2 regions of the Catenuloplanes sp. NPDC051500 genome follow, and region 2 is predicted to be linked to the other one. Evidence: riboswitches for the same ligand, from Rfam matches in the RefSeq annotation. Region 2 holds a riboswitch; the other holds the start of a gene.
What was found. Region 2 has a riboswitch for thiamine pyrophosphate ahead of ACIA8K_RS09185 (thiamine phosphate synthase). Riboswitches for the same ligand answer to the same signal wherever they lie in the genome.
Positions count from the first base shown of each region.

Region 1: linked by a shared signal. The riboswitch ahead of ACIA8K_RS32320 (ECF transporter S component) and the one ahead of ACIA8K_RS09185 (thiamine phosphate synthase) in region 2 are both predicted to bind thiamine pyrophosphate.

Region 1 covers NZ_JBITDX010000021.1:53,843-61,358, forward strand. Annotated here, with positions in the region: gene ACIA8K_RS32310 (TIGR03943 family putative permease subunit) at 1-618, opposite strand, end outside; gene ACIA8K_RS32315 (permease) at 615-1,652, opposite strand; TPP riboswitch at 1,723-1,832, shown strand; gene ACIA8K_RS32320 (ECF transporter S component) at 1,908-2,492, shown strand; gene ACIA8K_RS32325 (ABC transporter ATP-binding protein) at 2,495-4,015, shown strand; gene ACIA8K_RS32330 (energy-coupling factor transporter transmembrane component T family protein) at 4,012-4,809, shown strand; gene ACIA8K_RS32335 (PHP domain-containing protein) at 4,915-6,624, shown strand; gene ACIA8K_RS32340 (hypothetical protein) at 6,624-7,151, shown strand; gene ACIA8K_RS32345 (putative bifunctional diguanylate cyclase/phosphodiesterase) at 7,418-7,516, opposite strand, start outside.
Region 2 covers NZ_JBITDX010000003.1:566,469-573,984, reverse strand. Annotated here, with positions in the region: gene thiC (phosphomethylpyrimidine synthase ThiC) at 1-312, opposite strand, end outside; gene thiD (bifunctional hydroxymethylpyrimidine kinase/phosphomethylpyrimidine kinase) at 336-1,121, opposite strand; gene ACIA8K_RS09205 (thiamine phosphate synthase) at 1,118-1,669, opposite strand; gene ACIA8K_RS09200 (thiazole synthase) at 1,684-2,454, opposite strand; gene thiS (sulfur carrier protein ThiS) at 2,456-2,656, opposite strand; gene thiO (glycine oxidase ThiO) at 2,647-3,930, opposite strand; gene ACIA8K_RS09185 (thiamine phosphate synthase) at 3,927-4,664, opposite strand; TPP riboswitch at 4,661-4,769, opposite strand; gene ACIA8K_RS09180 (ABC-F family ATP-binding cassette domain-containing protein) at 5,045-6,715, opposite strand; gene ACIA8K_RS09175 (class I SAM-dependent methyltransferase) at 6,795-7,403, opposite strand.

The DNA.
Region 1 (7,516 bases), on a different contig from region 2:
GACCTCGATCCAGGTGTCCGAGGGTACGTTCGCAGGCACGTTCCCGCTCAGCCCGACCTTGATCGGCCGCCCGTCCGCCGCGCAGCAGCTGAGGATCATGCGGGCCAGCATCGGCTTCCCGTCCGGCCCCTGGGTGACGAAGCCGGTCACCCGCAGACGCCTGCCGGTCAGCGACTTCCCCTCGTCGAAGACGGCCCGGGACGCGTAGTCGAGCATGGTGACCGTGACCGGGTCGCCCTCGGGCAGCGCCGGGTAGTCCGAGTCGGACTGCACACCGGCCAGCGCGGTGCCGGACTGACCTGCCGCATAGGAACCGAGCGCGGGCGGCGTGACAAGCAGCAGCCCGAGCACCGGCAGCACGAGCAGCCAGCCCACCCGCGGCTCGTGATGGGCATGATCGCCGTGGTCGTGATCGCCGTGGTCGTGGCCGGTGTCCCGGGGGGAGCGCAGGTCGTACCAGAGCGTCATCACCGCGGCCGCGATCAGCAGCAGGGCGGCCACGATCAGGAACGGCCGCAGCCCTTCCTTGACGTAGCGGAGATAGAGGTCGCCGATCGACGCCTTGAGGATCGCGCCGCCGAACAGCAGCATGATCACCGCTTGGGCCTGACGGTTCACAGCAGCACCAGCCCGACTCCCGATGCGACGATGACCGCCGCCACGAACGTCGCGGGCGCGAACCGGGTGGTGAACCGCCGCCCGAACATGCCTGCCTGCATCGAGATCAGCTTCAGGTCGACCATCGGGCCGACCACAAGGAACGCCAGGCGCGCGGTGAGCGAGAACTGGGAGAGCGACGCGGCCACGAACGCGTCCGCCTCGGAGCAGATGGAGAGCAGCACCGCGAGCACGGCAAGCGCGAGCACGGCGAGCACCGGCTGCGCGGCAAGGCTCTGCAGCCACGCCTCCGGCACCACCACGTTGATCGTGGCGGCCGCCATCGCGCCGACCACCAGGAAGCCGCCGGCGTGCGTGATGTCGTGCCGGACGGCGGCCCAGAACGCGCGCGCCTTCGACACGCCCTCCAGGTCGGGGCGGTGCGGCAGCTTGATCCACTCGGTCTTGCCGAGCCGCAGCCAGAGCCAGCCCATCAGCATCGCGACGATCAGGCTGGCGACCGCGCGGGCCACCACCATCTCCGGGTTGTTCGGGAACGCGACAGCGGTGGCGGCCAGCACGATCGGGTTGATCGCGGGCGCGGCAAGCAGGAACGCGAGCGCGGCGGCCGGCGTGACGCCACGGCGGATCAGTGACCCGGCGATCGGGACGGACCCGCACTCGCAGCCGGGCAGGATCACCCCGGCCACGCTGGCGACCGGGACCGCGAGCGCCGGGTGCCGGGGCAGCGCCTTCGCCCAGAACGAGCGCGGCACGAAGACCGCGATGACCGCGGAGAGCAGCACGCCGAAGACCAGGAACGGTACGGCCTGGACCATCACGGAGACGAAGACAGTGGTCCAGGTCTGCAGCGCCGGATCGGAGATCAGGCCGGCGATCGGATTTCGGAAGATCACCAGGAGCACGAGCAGGACGGCGAGCACCTCGACCGAGCCGATCCGGTCGCCGAACGGCTTCCGCCGCGGCGGTCCGGGGTCCTTCGGCGGCGGCGCTGCCCAGTCGATCTCGTCGCCCGGGAGGATCTGCTGCGTCACGCGCACCACACTAGCGGCCGCACCCGCTGTCCCGTCATCACGACGTGTAGTAGCGTCCGCGATACAACTTCATATCCGACAGGGGAGCGCCACAGCGCTGAGAGTGCGGTCATCGAGCCGCAGACCCTCAACCACCTGATCTGGGTAATGCCAGCGCAGGGAGTTCGGTCTGACAACCTCATCGCCGCGCCACGAGTCCGTCCACCGGACCCGTGGCGCGCGTCTTCCCCCATCCTGTGCAGGGGGCAATCCGTCATGAATCAAACCAATCGGTGGCGCACCGTCGACATCGTCGTCGCCTCGGTGATCGCCGTCGCCTTCGGCGTCGTCTTCTGGGCCTGGAATCTGCTGTGGAACGCAAGCGGCGCCGCCTTCGCGTTCTTCCCGCCGGCGCAGGCCGTGCTCTACGGCGTCTGGCTGCTGCCGGGCGTACTGGCCGGCCTGATCATCCGCAAGCCGGGCGCCGCGCTCTACGCGGAGACGCTCGCCGCGATCATCTCCGCGCTTCTCGGCAACGCCTGGGGTACCACTGTCATCCCGCAGGGCCTGGTCCAGGGTCTCGGCGCGGAGCTGGTCTTCCTCGCGTTCGCCTACCGGAGTTTCCGGCTTCCGGTCGCGGTGCTGGCCGGCCTGCTCGCGGGCCTCGCCGCCGGGCTGTGGGACACGTTCGCCTGGTACGCCGCGAACGACCTCCTGGCGTTCCGGGTCCCGATGATCGTGATCACCGCACTCAGCGCCGCAGTCATCGCGGGCGCCGGCGGCTGGGCGCTGACCCGCGCGCTCGCGTCCACGGGCGTGCTGGACCGCTTCGCGTCCGGCCGGGATCGGGCCCTGGTCTAGAAATGCGCGTCGACGTCCGGGGTTTCGGGTGGCGGTTCGCCGGCCGGCGGGACTGGGCCGTACGCGGCCTCGACCTGACCGTCGAGGCCGGCGAGCGCGTGCTGCTGCTCGGAGCCTCGGGCGCCGGCAAGTCCACTGTGCTTGCCGCCTTGGCCGGGCTACTTCCGGCCGACTCCGGCGAGTCCGAGGGCGAGATCAAGACGGAGCACGAGAGCGGCATCCTCTTCCAGGACCCGCAGTCGCAGCTGGTGATGAGCCGCAGCGGCGACGACGTGGCGTTCGGCCTGGAGAACCTCGGCACGCCCGCGGACCAGATCTGGCCCCGGGTGGACGAGGCGCTGGAGAGATCAGGTTTCCCCTACGGCCGCGACCGGCCCACCGCCGCGCTCTCCGGCGGCGAGGCGCAGCGGCTGGCGTTGGCCGGCGTGCTGGCGATGCGCCCCCGGCTGCTGCTGCTCGACGAGCCGACCGCGAACCTGGATCCGGCCGGCGCCGCGCTGATCCGTGACTCGCTCGCCCGCGCGCTGCCCGCGGACACCGCGCTGATCATGGTGGAGCACCGGGTCGCCGAGGTGCTGCCGCTTGTCGGCCGCGTTGTCGTGCTCACACCCGGTGGCGGCGTGCTCGCGGAAGGCCCGCCGGACCGGATCTTCGCGGAGCACGGCGCCATGCTTGCCGACGCGGGCATCTGGGTCCCCGGCTGTCAGGTCGCGCCCCGGCGGTCCGCCCGCGCGGCCGGCGACGTGCTGCTCTCCGCGGAGCGCGTCGCGCTCACCAACCGACTTGCCGCGACCCGCCTTGGGGTACGCGCCGCGCAGGTCCACGCCGTGCTCGGGCCGAACGGCGCCGGGAAGTCCACGCTGGCCCGGCTGCTCGGCGGCCTGCTGACCCCGGACGCCGGCGCGGTCCGCGCCTCGGCCGCGCTGGCCGGGAAGGACGCGTCCCGGCCGCCGCACCGGTGGCGGGCCGCCGCGCTCGCCGGCCGCATCGGGTCGGTCTTCCAGAACCCGGAGCACCAGTTCGTCATGGGTACGGTCCGGGAGGAGCTGGCGCTCGGCCCGCGCCGCCTCAGGCGTACCCCCGCAGAGGTTGATCTTGTGGTTGATGACCTGCTGGAACGGTTGCGGCTGACCCGGCTGGCCGGCGCGAATCCGTTCACGCTCTCCGGTGGCGAGGCCCGGCGGCTGAGCGTTGCGACCGCGCTGGCCGCGAGTCCGGGCGTGCTTGTGCTTGACGAGCCCACGTTCGGCCAGGACCGGCGCACCTGGATCGAGCTGGTCGACCTGCTGGCCGCGCTTCGCGATCAGGACGGGGCCGCGATCGTCGCGGTCACCCACGACCCCGACTTCGTGGCCTCGCTTGCCGACGAGATCACCACCTTGGCCGCCCCGAGCAGCACGCCCACCGCCGGAAGCACGACGCCCACCACCCCGAACAGCACGCCCACCGCCGGAAGCACGACGCCCACGGGCGAGAACAGCACGCCCACGGGCGAGGCTACGGCGACGGAGGCCGGCCGATGACCGCGGTGCCGACGGCCAACGGCTGGCGTGGCGCGCTGGCCCGGCGGAATCCCGCCGCGAAGCTCGGGGCCGCGCTGCTCTTCTCGCTGCCGCTGATCGTGACGCTGGACCCGGTCGCGCCGGCCGTGGCGATCGCTGTGGAGCTGGCGGTGCTGCCGCTCTTCGGCGTGCACCCGCTGCTGCTGCTGCGCCGGGCCGCGCCGCTGCTGCTCAGCATCGCCGGGCTGCTGGTGACGGTGCTGCTGTTCGCGGCGGACAGGTCCGGCACGGTGCTGCTTGCGGCCGGCCCGGTCACGCTCACCACGGGCGTGCTGCTGACCGCGCTCGGCCTGTCGCTACGCGTGGTCGCGGTCGCGCTGCCCGGCCTGATCGTGCTGGCCACCACGGACCCGACCGACCTGGCGGACGCGCTGATCCAGAACGCCCGGTTCTCGCCGCGGTTCGCGATCGGCGCGCTGGCCGCGTTCCGGCTGGTGCCGCTGCTCACGGACGAGTGGCGGACGCTTGCCGCGGCCCGCCGGGCACGTGGCGTGGACGCGGGCCGCAACCCGGCGGCGGCCGTCCGGATCTTCGCGTCGACCGCGTTCGCGCTGCTCGTGGGCGCGATCAGGCGCGGGGTACGGCTGGCGACAGCGATGGACGCGCGCGGCTTCGACTCACGGACGCCGCGGACTGTCGCGCGCCGTCAGACGTTCGGCCGCCGGGACGCCGCGCTGCTGCTCGCCGCGGCCGCACTGAGTGCCGGTGCGCTGGCCATCAGTGCCCTGACCGGCGCTTTCCGCCCGATCTTCTGAAGATCCGTCCGCATGTTCGCGTAGGTGCCCACGACACGTCACCTTATGTTCGCCGTGGAAGACGAGCGTGACCGCTGGATCATCGCGAACAGAAGTGAGGGACCCATGGGCCACGGCCACCCGCACGATCACGATCACGGTCATGACCACGACGGCGCCTCGACGCCTGATGCGCTCGACCTGTCCATCCCGGACAGCGAGCTCTCCCCCGCCGATGTGAGCCGCCGCGGCTTCCTGCGCAGCGCGGGCCTGCTCGGCGCCGCGGCCGGCCTGACCGGCGCGGGCACCGCCGCCGGCGTGTTCGGCACGGCGGACCTCGCGGTCGCGCACAGCGCCTCCACGAAGACCGGCGACTTCACCTGGCGCGCCGGCGATCATCACATCCACACCCAGCACTCGAGCGACGGCAAGTACCGGGTCGCGGACCACGTGCAGCACGGTGTGGCGTACGGCCTGGACTGGCTGGTCATCACGGATCACGGCGGCGCCACGCACGCCAAGATCGGTGTCGAGAAGGTCAACCCGGACATCGTGAAGGCGCGCGAGCAGTTCCCGGAGGCGCTTGTCTTCCAGGGCCTGGAGTGGAACATCCCGGCCGCCGAGCACGGCACGATCATCGTCCACCCCGGTAAGAAGGAGGTGGAGGTGCTCAAGGAGTTCGAGACCAACTACGACGGCAGCGTCAAGGGCGCGTCCTCGCAGTCGGCCGCGAACGAGGCGCTCGCCATCGCCGGCCTCAACTTCCTGGCGGCCGCGAAGAAGAACCGCCGGGTCAGCGACGCGATGTTCTTCGCGAACCACCCGGCCCGCAAGGGTCTGGACTCACCGCACGAGATCCGCGGCTGGCGGGACGCGCAGCCGGACATCGCGCTCGGCTTCGAGGGTGCACCAGGTCACCAGGCGGCGGGCATCCCGGCCACCAAGTACGGCCCGGGCAGTGGCCGCGGCTACTACGACAGCAGCCCGGGGGCGGACTCGTTCGCGGCGTACCCGCTGGAGAGCTACCGCACCTGGGGCGGCTTCGACTGGATGACGTCCACGGTCGGCGGCCTCTGGGACAGCCTGCTCTCCGAGGGCAAGCCGTGGTGGATCACCGCGAACTCGGACTCGCACAACGTCCTCTGGGACACCTCGGTCCGCGGCGCGAACAGCGACTTCAACGCGAACGGCCGCTACAACGACCCGGAGCACGGCGGCACGCTTGACGTGGCGAACGGCGACTTCTGGCCGGGCTTCTACAGCAAGACCCACGTCGGCGCGGCCGGCAACGACTACCGCCACGTGATGGACGCGCTGCGCGCCGGCCGGGTCTGGGTGGACCACGGCGGCCTGATCAAGTCGCTGGACGTACGCGCGCGGGTGCAGGGCGACCGCAACCGCAAGGGCGGCACCCCGCTTGGCGGTGTGCTGAAGGTCCGCAAGGGCACCGCCGTCGAGGTCACCATCGAGATCGAGCTGGCCGACAAGCCGAACTGGGCGCAGCTGCTCCCGGTGCTGGCCCGCGTCGACCTGATCCAGGGCGCGGTCACCGGCGCGGCCTCGGACCGGGACGTGTTCACCGCGCCCGGCACGAAGGTGGTGAAGTCGTTCGAGGTCGCCAAGGGGAAGACCTCGGTCTCCTTCACCTACTCGTTCGGCAGGGTCACCGCGCCGTTCTACTTCCGGGTGCGCGGCACGGACGGTCACTTCTCGCAGCCCGGCATCTACGGCGCCGCGGTCGACCCGACCGGCCCGAAGCTCGACGTGGTCGGCGACGCGGACCCGTGGCTCGACCTGTGGTTCTACGCGAACCCGATCTGGGTCCTGCCCTCCTGATGTCCGCCGTCCATCTCGGGCTGAGCCTCGGCCACGCCACGGATCAGGCGGCCGAGCACTGGCTCACCGACCGTCTGCCGGGCCTGCGCGACGTTCCCGGCCTTGTGGTGTGCACGCACAACGTGCAGGCCCCGTACCCGCACGTGGCCATGAGCTTCGACATTCCAGACCCCTCCGCGGGTACGGGTGGAGAGCTGCCCGAGATGGACCCGGCGTTCCGGGTGGCGGCCGACGAGGCCGCCGCCCGGCACCGGAACCGGGTGTCCGGGCGTGCGGTGATCTTCCCCGGCGTGGAGACGCTCACCGGCACGCTCACCGCGGCCGAGATCCTTGAGCACAGCGCGATCGAGCGGGTCGCGGTCCTCGGCGGCGCCGATGCCGAGCCGGACGCGCGGATCGAGACGCGCGACTTCGTCCGGCCCTTGATCAGGTCCGGGAAGCTGGAGTTGGTGCTGGTCCCGGTGGTCGGCGGCCGTTTCGCCCCGTTCGAGGTGCCGAACCCGACCCCCTGCTGCGCGGATCACTGACGTGTGGCCGGGCGGCGTCTTCCGGCGCCGCCCGGCGCGCTACCTCCGGCGGGCGATCAGGGTGGCGACTCCGGCGATGCCGAGGCTTCCCACCACGCAGAGCAGCAGGACGATGACGTGCGAGGCTTTCAGTGCTCCCATGGCCAGGGATCGTGCCATGACACCCGTCAATGGCGAAATCACCACGGGCCGGTTTTCCCGCCACCCACGGACCCGAGGCCGCGGGAGCTCGCGGGGCCGGACCACGGCGGGAGCGGGACAGCGATCTAGATGTTCGCCGCCAGGCGGGCACTGAACGCCTCCGGGGGCTCCGCGCGGGCGTAATGCCAGCCCTGGACCAGGTCGCAGTCCAGGGAGCGGAGCAA
Region 2 (7,516 bases):
CGGCGCGACGCCCTCGCGGATCGCCACGAACTCCATCTCCGGCGTGATCGTGCCCGCTCGCGCATAGGCGAGCTGGGTGGGCCGCTGCCCGGCGAGCGGCGTGCCGGGGCCACGGACCGGGGCCACGTCGCCGCGGCCGGCGATCCACGGGCCGCGCAGGGGCGGCAGTCCGGTGTCCGGGTCGCTGCCCGGCCCGGACGTGTCGTAGAGCCGCACCGGCTCGGTGCCGTCGGTCAGGTCGACGCAGGCGAACGGCACCCGGACGCCGGGCAGCCGACCGTCCACATAGGACTTACGTCGTACAGCAGTCATGGAGAACCTCCTGCAGAAAGGAATTAAACGGACCAGCCGAAGTGATCGATCGGGCCGCGCCCCGCGCCGACCTTCCAGTCGCGCGCGCCACGCAGCCCGGTGGCCACGTACCTCTTCGCGACGGTAAGCGCCGCCGCCAGGTCGTCACCGTGCGCGAGCAGGGCCGCGACCGCGGCCGAGAACGTGCAGCCCGTGCCGTGGTCGTTCTCGGTCCGCACCCAGGGCGAGCGCAGGAACCGGACCTCGCCGCCGGTCCACAGCACGTCCACCGCGGCGCCGTCCTCCTCGCCGCCGGTCACCACCACGTGCCGCGCGCCGGTGGAGGCGATCTCCCGCGCGGCCGACACCATCTCCGCCGGGCTGTGCACTGGTGCGCCCACAAGCGCGGACGCCTCGTCCCGGTTCGGCGTGACAAGCAGCGCGAACGGCAGCACGCGCTCCACCACCGCAAGCGCGCCGAGCCGGTGGCCACTTGTCGCGTAGAGCACCGGGTCGAGCACCAGATTCGGCAGCAGACCGTCGCGGGCACGCGCGGCAACCTCGTCCGCCACGGCGAGGTCGCCAAGCATCCCGATCTTCACGGCCGCGACCGGCATGTCGTCGCGCACCGCGTCGATCTGGGCGCCGACCACCGCGCCGGGCAGCGAGTGCACGTCCAGGACGCCGCGCGTGTTCTGCGCCGTGACCGCGGTGATCGCCGACGTGCCGAAGACCCGCAGCGCCGCGAACGTCTTCAGGTCCGCCTGGATCCCGGCACCGCCGCCCGAGTCGGACCCGGCGATCGTGAGCGCGACAGGTGGCGTGCTCACGCCGCGACCAACTCGGCGACAAGCGCGGCGGGATCGGCCGCCCGCATCACGGCGCCCATCACCGCCACACCGTCCGCACCCGCCTCGGCGCACGCCCGCACCTGCGCGGCCGTCTCGACACCCCCGAGAGCGAAAACCGCCGCGGGGGTACGCCCCGACAGCCGCCTCAGCCCGGACATGCCCAGCTCCGGGCCGTACCCCGGCTTGGATCTGCTTGTGAAGACCGGCGAGACGGTGACATAGTCCTCGGTGGTCAGCCGCGACAGCTCCACCTCGTCATGGCATGAGCGCCCGACCAGGGAGAACGCCGGTGGCGGGAACGGCCCGGCCGCGCTCAGGTGCACCGCGTCGCCGCCGAGCGGGTCCGGCCCGGCAACGATCAGGCGGCCGCCCGCAGGCGTCAGGATCGCCCTCAACTCATCTGCCAACCTCCGTCGCGTCGTCGCCGGCAGGTCCTTCTCCCGCAGCAGCACGCACCGCGCGCCGCCCGCCACCGACCTTTCCACGACCGAGACCAGATCGTCCCGAGCCTGGGTGCGATCGGTCACGACAATCAATCCGTTCACAGGTCCGGCCGCCCCTCGTCCGGTGTGGAGGCGAGCGCGTGGAAGCGCCGCGGGATCCGCCCGGCACGCGCGGCCAGGTAACCGGCCTCCACCGCCAGACGCATCGCCGTCGCCATCCGTTCCGGGTCCTCCGCCCTGGTCACGGCGCTGGCCAGCAGCACCGCGTCGCAGCCGAGCTCCATCGCCAGCGCCGCGTCCGAGGCCGTTCCCAGCCCGGCGTCGAGGATCACCGGCACGTCGACGGCCTGGCGCAGCAACCGGAGGTGGTGCGGGTTGCCGATGCCCAGGCCGGAGCCGATCGGCGAGCCGGCCGGCATCACCGCGGCACACCCGGCGTCCGCGAGCCGGCGGGCCAGAATCGGGTCGTCGTTCGTGTACGGCAGCACCGTGAAACCATCCGCGACCAGGCGTTCCGCGGCCGGCACCAGCTCCACGCCGTCGGGCAGCAGCGTGCGCTCGTCGCCGATCACCTCAAGCTTGATCCACGGCGTGCCGAAGGCCTCGCGGGCCAGGTGCGCAAGCTTCACCGCCTCGGTCGCGGTCCGGCAGCCGGCCGTGTTCGGCAGCAGCCGCACGCCGGTGCGCGCCACCACGTCCAGCAGCCCGTCCGACGATTTTTGGGTATTTATCCGGCGTAGGGCGACAGTGACCATCTCCGTGCCGGACGCCTTGATCGCCCGTTCCAGCGCGTCCAGGTGCGACGCGCCACCTGTCCCCAGGATCAGCCGCGACCCGAACCGCACGCCGCCCACCTCGAAGTCGTCCACGTCAGCCGCCCTGCGCCGCGGTCAGCACCTCGACGCGGTCCCCCTCGGATAGCGGCGTCTCCGCCCACCGCCCGCGCGGCACCACCTCGCCGTTCAACGCGACCGCCACGCCCCGATGCACGCCGGTCAGCTCTGCCACCGCATCCGCGACAGTCACCCGCCCGTCCAGCTCCCGGTCGTCGCCGTTCACAGTCACCCGCATGCCACCCTCCGCTCCGTGAATCTGGCCGCCTCGAAAGCCGTCGAAATCGCTGTGCCGTCGATCAGCAGCGCGGTGATCAGGTGCGCGGTGACCGGGGTCAGCAGGATCCCGTGCCGGTAGTGGCCGGTCGCCACCACGACCTCGCGCGCACCCGCCCGCCACCCGCCGAGGATCGGCCGGTTGTCCGGCGTGCCCGGACGCGCACCCGACTGCGCCTCCACGAGCGCGTACTCGGAGATCTCCGGGATCAGCTCGGCGGCCAGGCGCAGCAGTTCCAGCACCCCGCCCGCGGTCACGGCACCGTCCGCCCGCTCGTGCGAGGTCGCGCCGAGCACCACCTCGCCGTCCCGCCTCGGCACCAGGTAGATCTCGCGGCCGTCCGCGTACCCCCGGATCACGTGGCGGAAGCCCGGCTCGCCACCCGGCGCGCGCAGCCGCAGCACCTCTCCCCGCACCGGCCGCACCGGAAGCCCGGTCAGCCGTGCCGCGCCGCATCCCGCCGCGACCACCACCCGGTCCGCGTAGACCTCGCACACGTCCGCGACCCGCCTGCGCACGAACCGCACGCCCGCCCGCGCCGCCGCGACCCGGAGCGCAGCAGTCATCCGCCGCGGATCGACCTGGTGATCGCCGGCCGCAAGCGCACCGCCCCGCACCCTCGGACTCAGCACCGGTTCCAGCCCGCGCAACGCCGACGGCGTCAGACGATCAACATCCAGACCCAGATCGCGCTGGTACGACGTGAGCCGCACCGCCGCCGCCAGGTCATCCGCGGTGAGCGCCACCACAAGCGTGCCCTCTGCTCGGTACCCGACCTCGGCCCCGGCGGCCTGCTCCAGCTCGGCCGCGAAGCCGGGCCAGCGCGCGGCGGAGTCGACGAGCAGCGCGGTCAGCTCCGTCTCCCCGAAATACGCCTCGCCGACCGGCGCGAGCATCCCCGCGGCGACCTCCCAGGCCCCGTCCGCCTGGCCGATCGCCGGGCGGGAAGCCGGTGCCCCGTCGTGCACGGCCCGGCCGGCCGGAGTCGATCCGTGTGCGCCGGGCTGCGCTGTCGCGGTGTCCGCCGGTGCGCCGGTGGCGGCCGCCTCCGCGTGTCCGCTGATCGCGGTCGCACCTCTGCCGGGCGCCGGTTGCCCCAGAACCTCAGGCGTGGCGTCGTCATAGACGGCGACGTCGAGGCCGCGCTGGGCACAGCGCCACGCGATCGACAAGCCGATCGGGCCGCCGCCGACTATGCCGAGGTCCACCCGTCCGGCCCGTCGTGCGCTGCTCATCGTGCGCCTCCCCGGAGGATTCCCGACTCGGTTGCGGCGCCGCCGTCCAATGCGGATTCCGCCGGGCTGGAGCCGCATCGTGCCAGCTCATCGAGCAGCTCTGTCACCGCCAGCCCCGGATCGGCCGCGCCGCTCACCGCGCCCACCACAGCCACGCCGTAGGCGCCCGCGGCGAGCAGCACGCCCACCCGCGACCGGGAGACGCCCGCGATCGCGATCACCGGCGCCGGCACCGCGGCCGTGACCGATGCGAGCCCGGCGGCACCGAGCGGCTCCGGCAGCCCGGCCTTCGTCGTGGTGGCGTAGCAGGGGCCGACGCCCAGATAGGACGCGCCGTCCGCGATCGCGGCCAGCCCGGTGTCGGCGGCACGCGCGGTGGCGCCGAGGATCGCGTGCGGGCCGAGCACCCGCCGGGCCGCCGCGACCGGCAGGTCCAGCGCGCCCACATGGCCGCCGGCCGCGCCCACCGCGAGCGCCACGTGCAACCGGTCGTTGATCAGGCAGGTCGCACCGGCGGCCGCGCACAGATCGCGGATCGTGACCGCAAGCTGGTAGGCGTCGAGATCGGTCGCGTCGTCCTCGACACGCACCTGCACGACGAGCGGCCCGGTGACGGACCGGACCGGATCCCCGGCGGCCGCGTACGCCGCGAGCGCGGCACGCACGACGCCGATCGGATCCCGGCCGGGACGCGTGTCGGTGATCAGATGGAGTCGTCCTAGGGTCGAGTCCACATCGTCCACATCCTCCCTGCGCCGGCATGACCCGGATCAGGTTCGACGGTCGGGGGCTGCAGCCCCCCTCTCAGCCCGGTGCACCGGACTCCCGTGGGGTTGTTGTGTTCCGCCGCCGACCATACGCCGACGATTACGGAGACGTAAAGTGCCGTGACACAGCGCTCAAAATGTTGCGTACGGCGGCCGGGCTGGGCCAAGATCACGCGCTCGGACGCGCCCCCGCGCGTGCCCACACCCGCACAGACGCGAGGCGCGCGAGAAAGTGTTTTACCAATTCCTTTACACACGCCGAGAGAAACGGTGACTCCGGCCGATCAAGAATTGCCGGAGCCCGTATTCCACAAGGAACACCGACCGGTTTTCACCAGGGGAAACGTTCAGCCCACGTCCCAGACCGGTTCCGGTGTTTCGACAACCTCACCGTCGCCCTGGAACAGCACGAAACGGTCGAACGAACGCGTGAACCAGCGGTCGTGGGTAACGGCCAGAACCGTACCGTCGAAGGCTTTGAGTCCTTCTTCCAGTGCCTCCGCCGAAGCTAGGTCGAGGTTGTCGGTCGGCTCGTCGAGGAGCAGCAGCGTCGCGCCGGACAACTCCAGCAGCAGGACAAGGAAGCGGGCCTGCTGACCGCCGGAGAGCGTGCCGAAGCGCTGATCGCCCTGCTCGGCCAGCTCGTAATGATTGAGGACCCGCATCGCGCCGTGCCGGTCCATGCCGGAGCGATGTTCGTCGCCGCGCCAGAGGATCTCGACGAGGGTACGTTCGCGCAGCTCGGGACGGTCGTGCGTCTGCGAGAAGTGCCCGGGGCGCACGCGGGCGCCGAGCCGGGCCACGCCGCCGTGCAGGACCGGTTCCAGGACCGCGCCGGAGATCGGCTCACTGCCCGGCTCCGGGTCGGTGCCGCCGCGCGCGAGCAGCCGCAGGAAGTGGGACTTGCCGGTGCCGTTCGCGCCGAGCACCGCGACCCGATCGCCGTACCAGATCTCCAGGTCGAACGGGAACGTGAGCCCGTCCATCTCCAGCTGCTCGCAGACGACGGCCCGCTTGCCGGTACGCCCGCCGCCGAGCCGCATCGCGATGTCCTGGTCCTTCGGCGGCAGCGGCGGGGCTCCAGCCTCTTCAAACTTGCGCAACCGGGTCTGCGCCGCCTGGTAGCGCGACGCCAGCCCGTCGTTGAACGCGGCCTTGTTCCGCAGCGTCAGCACGAGTTCGCGCAGCTTGGCGTGCTCCTCGTCCCAGCGCCGGCGCGCCTCCTCCATCCGCTCGTGCCGGGCGCCGCGCGCGGCATGCCAGCTGGCGAACCCGCCCGGATGCGTCCACGCGCCGCCGCCCTCGACCGCCACCACCCGGTCCGCGGTCTGGGCCAGCAGCTCCCGATCGTGCGAGACGTAGAGGACCGATTTGCCGGACTCGCGCAGCCGCGCCTCCAGCCAGCGCTTTCCGGGCACGTCGAGGAAGTTGTCCGGCTCGTCGAGAAGCAGCACCTCGTCCGTGCCACGGAGCAGCAGCTCAAGCGCGAACCGTTTCTGCTGCCCGCCGGAGAGCGTGGCGACCGGGCGGTCCCGGACGGAGTCCCACGGGAGTTTGAGCGCGGCGACGCTTGCGGTGTCGAACGTGACTTCCGCGTCGTATCCGCCGGCCTCTCCCCAGGCGGCGAGCGCCGTCGCGTACCCCATCTGGGTCTTCTCGATGTTGGTGTTCTGGCCGCTCTCCGCGCGGTGCATCGCTGCCTCCGCCGCCGCCAGCCGCGCACCGGCCTCGCGCAGCGCGGGCGGGGAGAGCGACAGCGCAAGGCCCCCGAGCGTCGTCTCGTCCGCGATCATGCCGATGAACTGCCGCATCACGCCGAGCCCGCCGACCCGCGCGATCGCGCCCTCCTGCGCGGGCAGGTCTCCGGCGATCATGCGCAGCAGCGTCGTCTTGCCGGCTCCGTTCGGCCCCACGAGCGCGATCTTGGCGCCTTCGCCGACGCGGAACGAGACGTCCGCGAACAGCACCCGCCCATCGGCAAGCGTGTGTCCGACCCCGGCCACGTCCACATATCCCACGGGCGGATGATCTCCGATTCGGTACGGCGTCGACCAGCGGATTTTTCGGTGCCTCGACTTTTTCGTGCCTCGACGTCGGTCAGGCGCGACTGACGCGCAGCACCCGGAAGCCCTTCTGGCTCGCGTGCCGCTCGACCTCCCAGCCGAGGTCCACCAGCCACTGGTGCAGCGAGTCGCCGCCCAGGTGCCGCGCGATGACCAGCCACGCCACCCCGTCCGGCGCCAGCCGGGGCAGCCAGCGGGCGAGCATGTCGTGCATCTCCGCCTTGCCGACGCGGATCGGCGGGTTGCTCCAGATCTGATCGAAGACCACATCAGCTGGTACGTCGTCAGGGGCGCCCACCCGGACCCGGCTCGTGGCGCCGAGGCGTGCCGCGTTCTCCGCCGTGAGCTCGCGGGCACGCGCGTTGACATCCACCGCGTAGACGGTCGCGGACGGCACCTCGGTTGCCAGCACGGCCGTGATCGGGCCGAAGCCGCACCCGAGATCGAGGAACACGCCAGATGCGCCCGGTTCGGGGAGAATTGCCTTTTTAAGCAGAACGGCCGTTCCGGGGTCCAGCCGGGCCGCCGAGAATACGCCACGCGCCGCGACGAGCGCATAGTCCCGCTCGTGGACGGTGAACGACACCTCGTGCCGCGCCGCGGGGGCGGCGGGCTCAGCGCTGAAGTAATGCTCGGCGGTCACGCCCCGCATTCTTCCCTCCCGCTCACGAGCGACGGAATCCACCCTCCACCGCCCGGATAGAGTAATTTGTCCAATATGTCGACTCGCGCGCTATGTGGATAGAGGCGCACAGA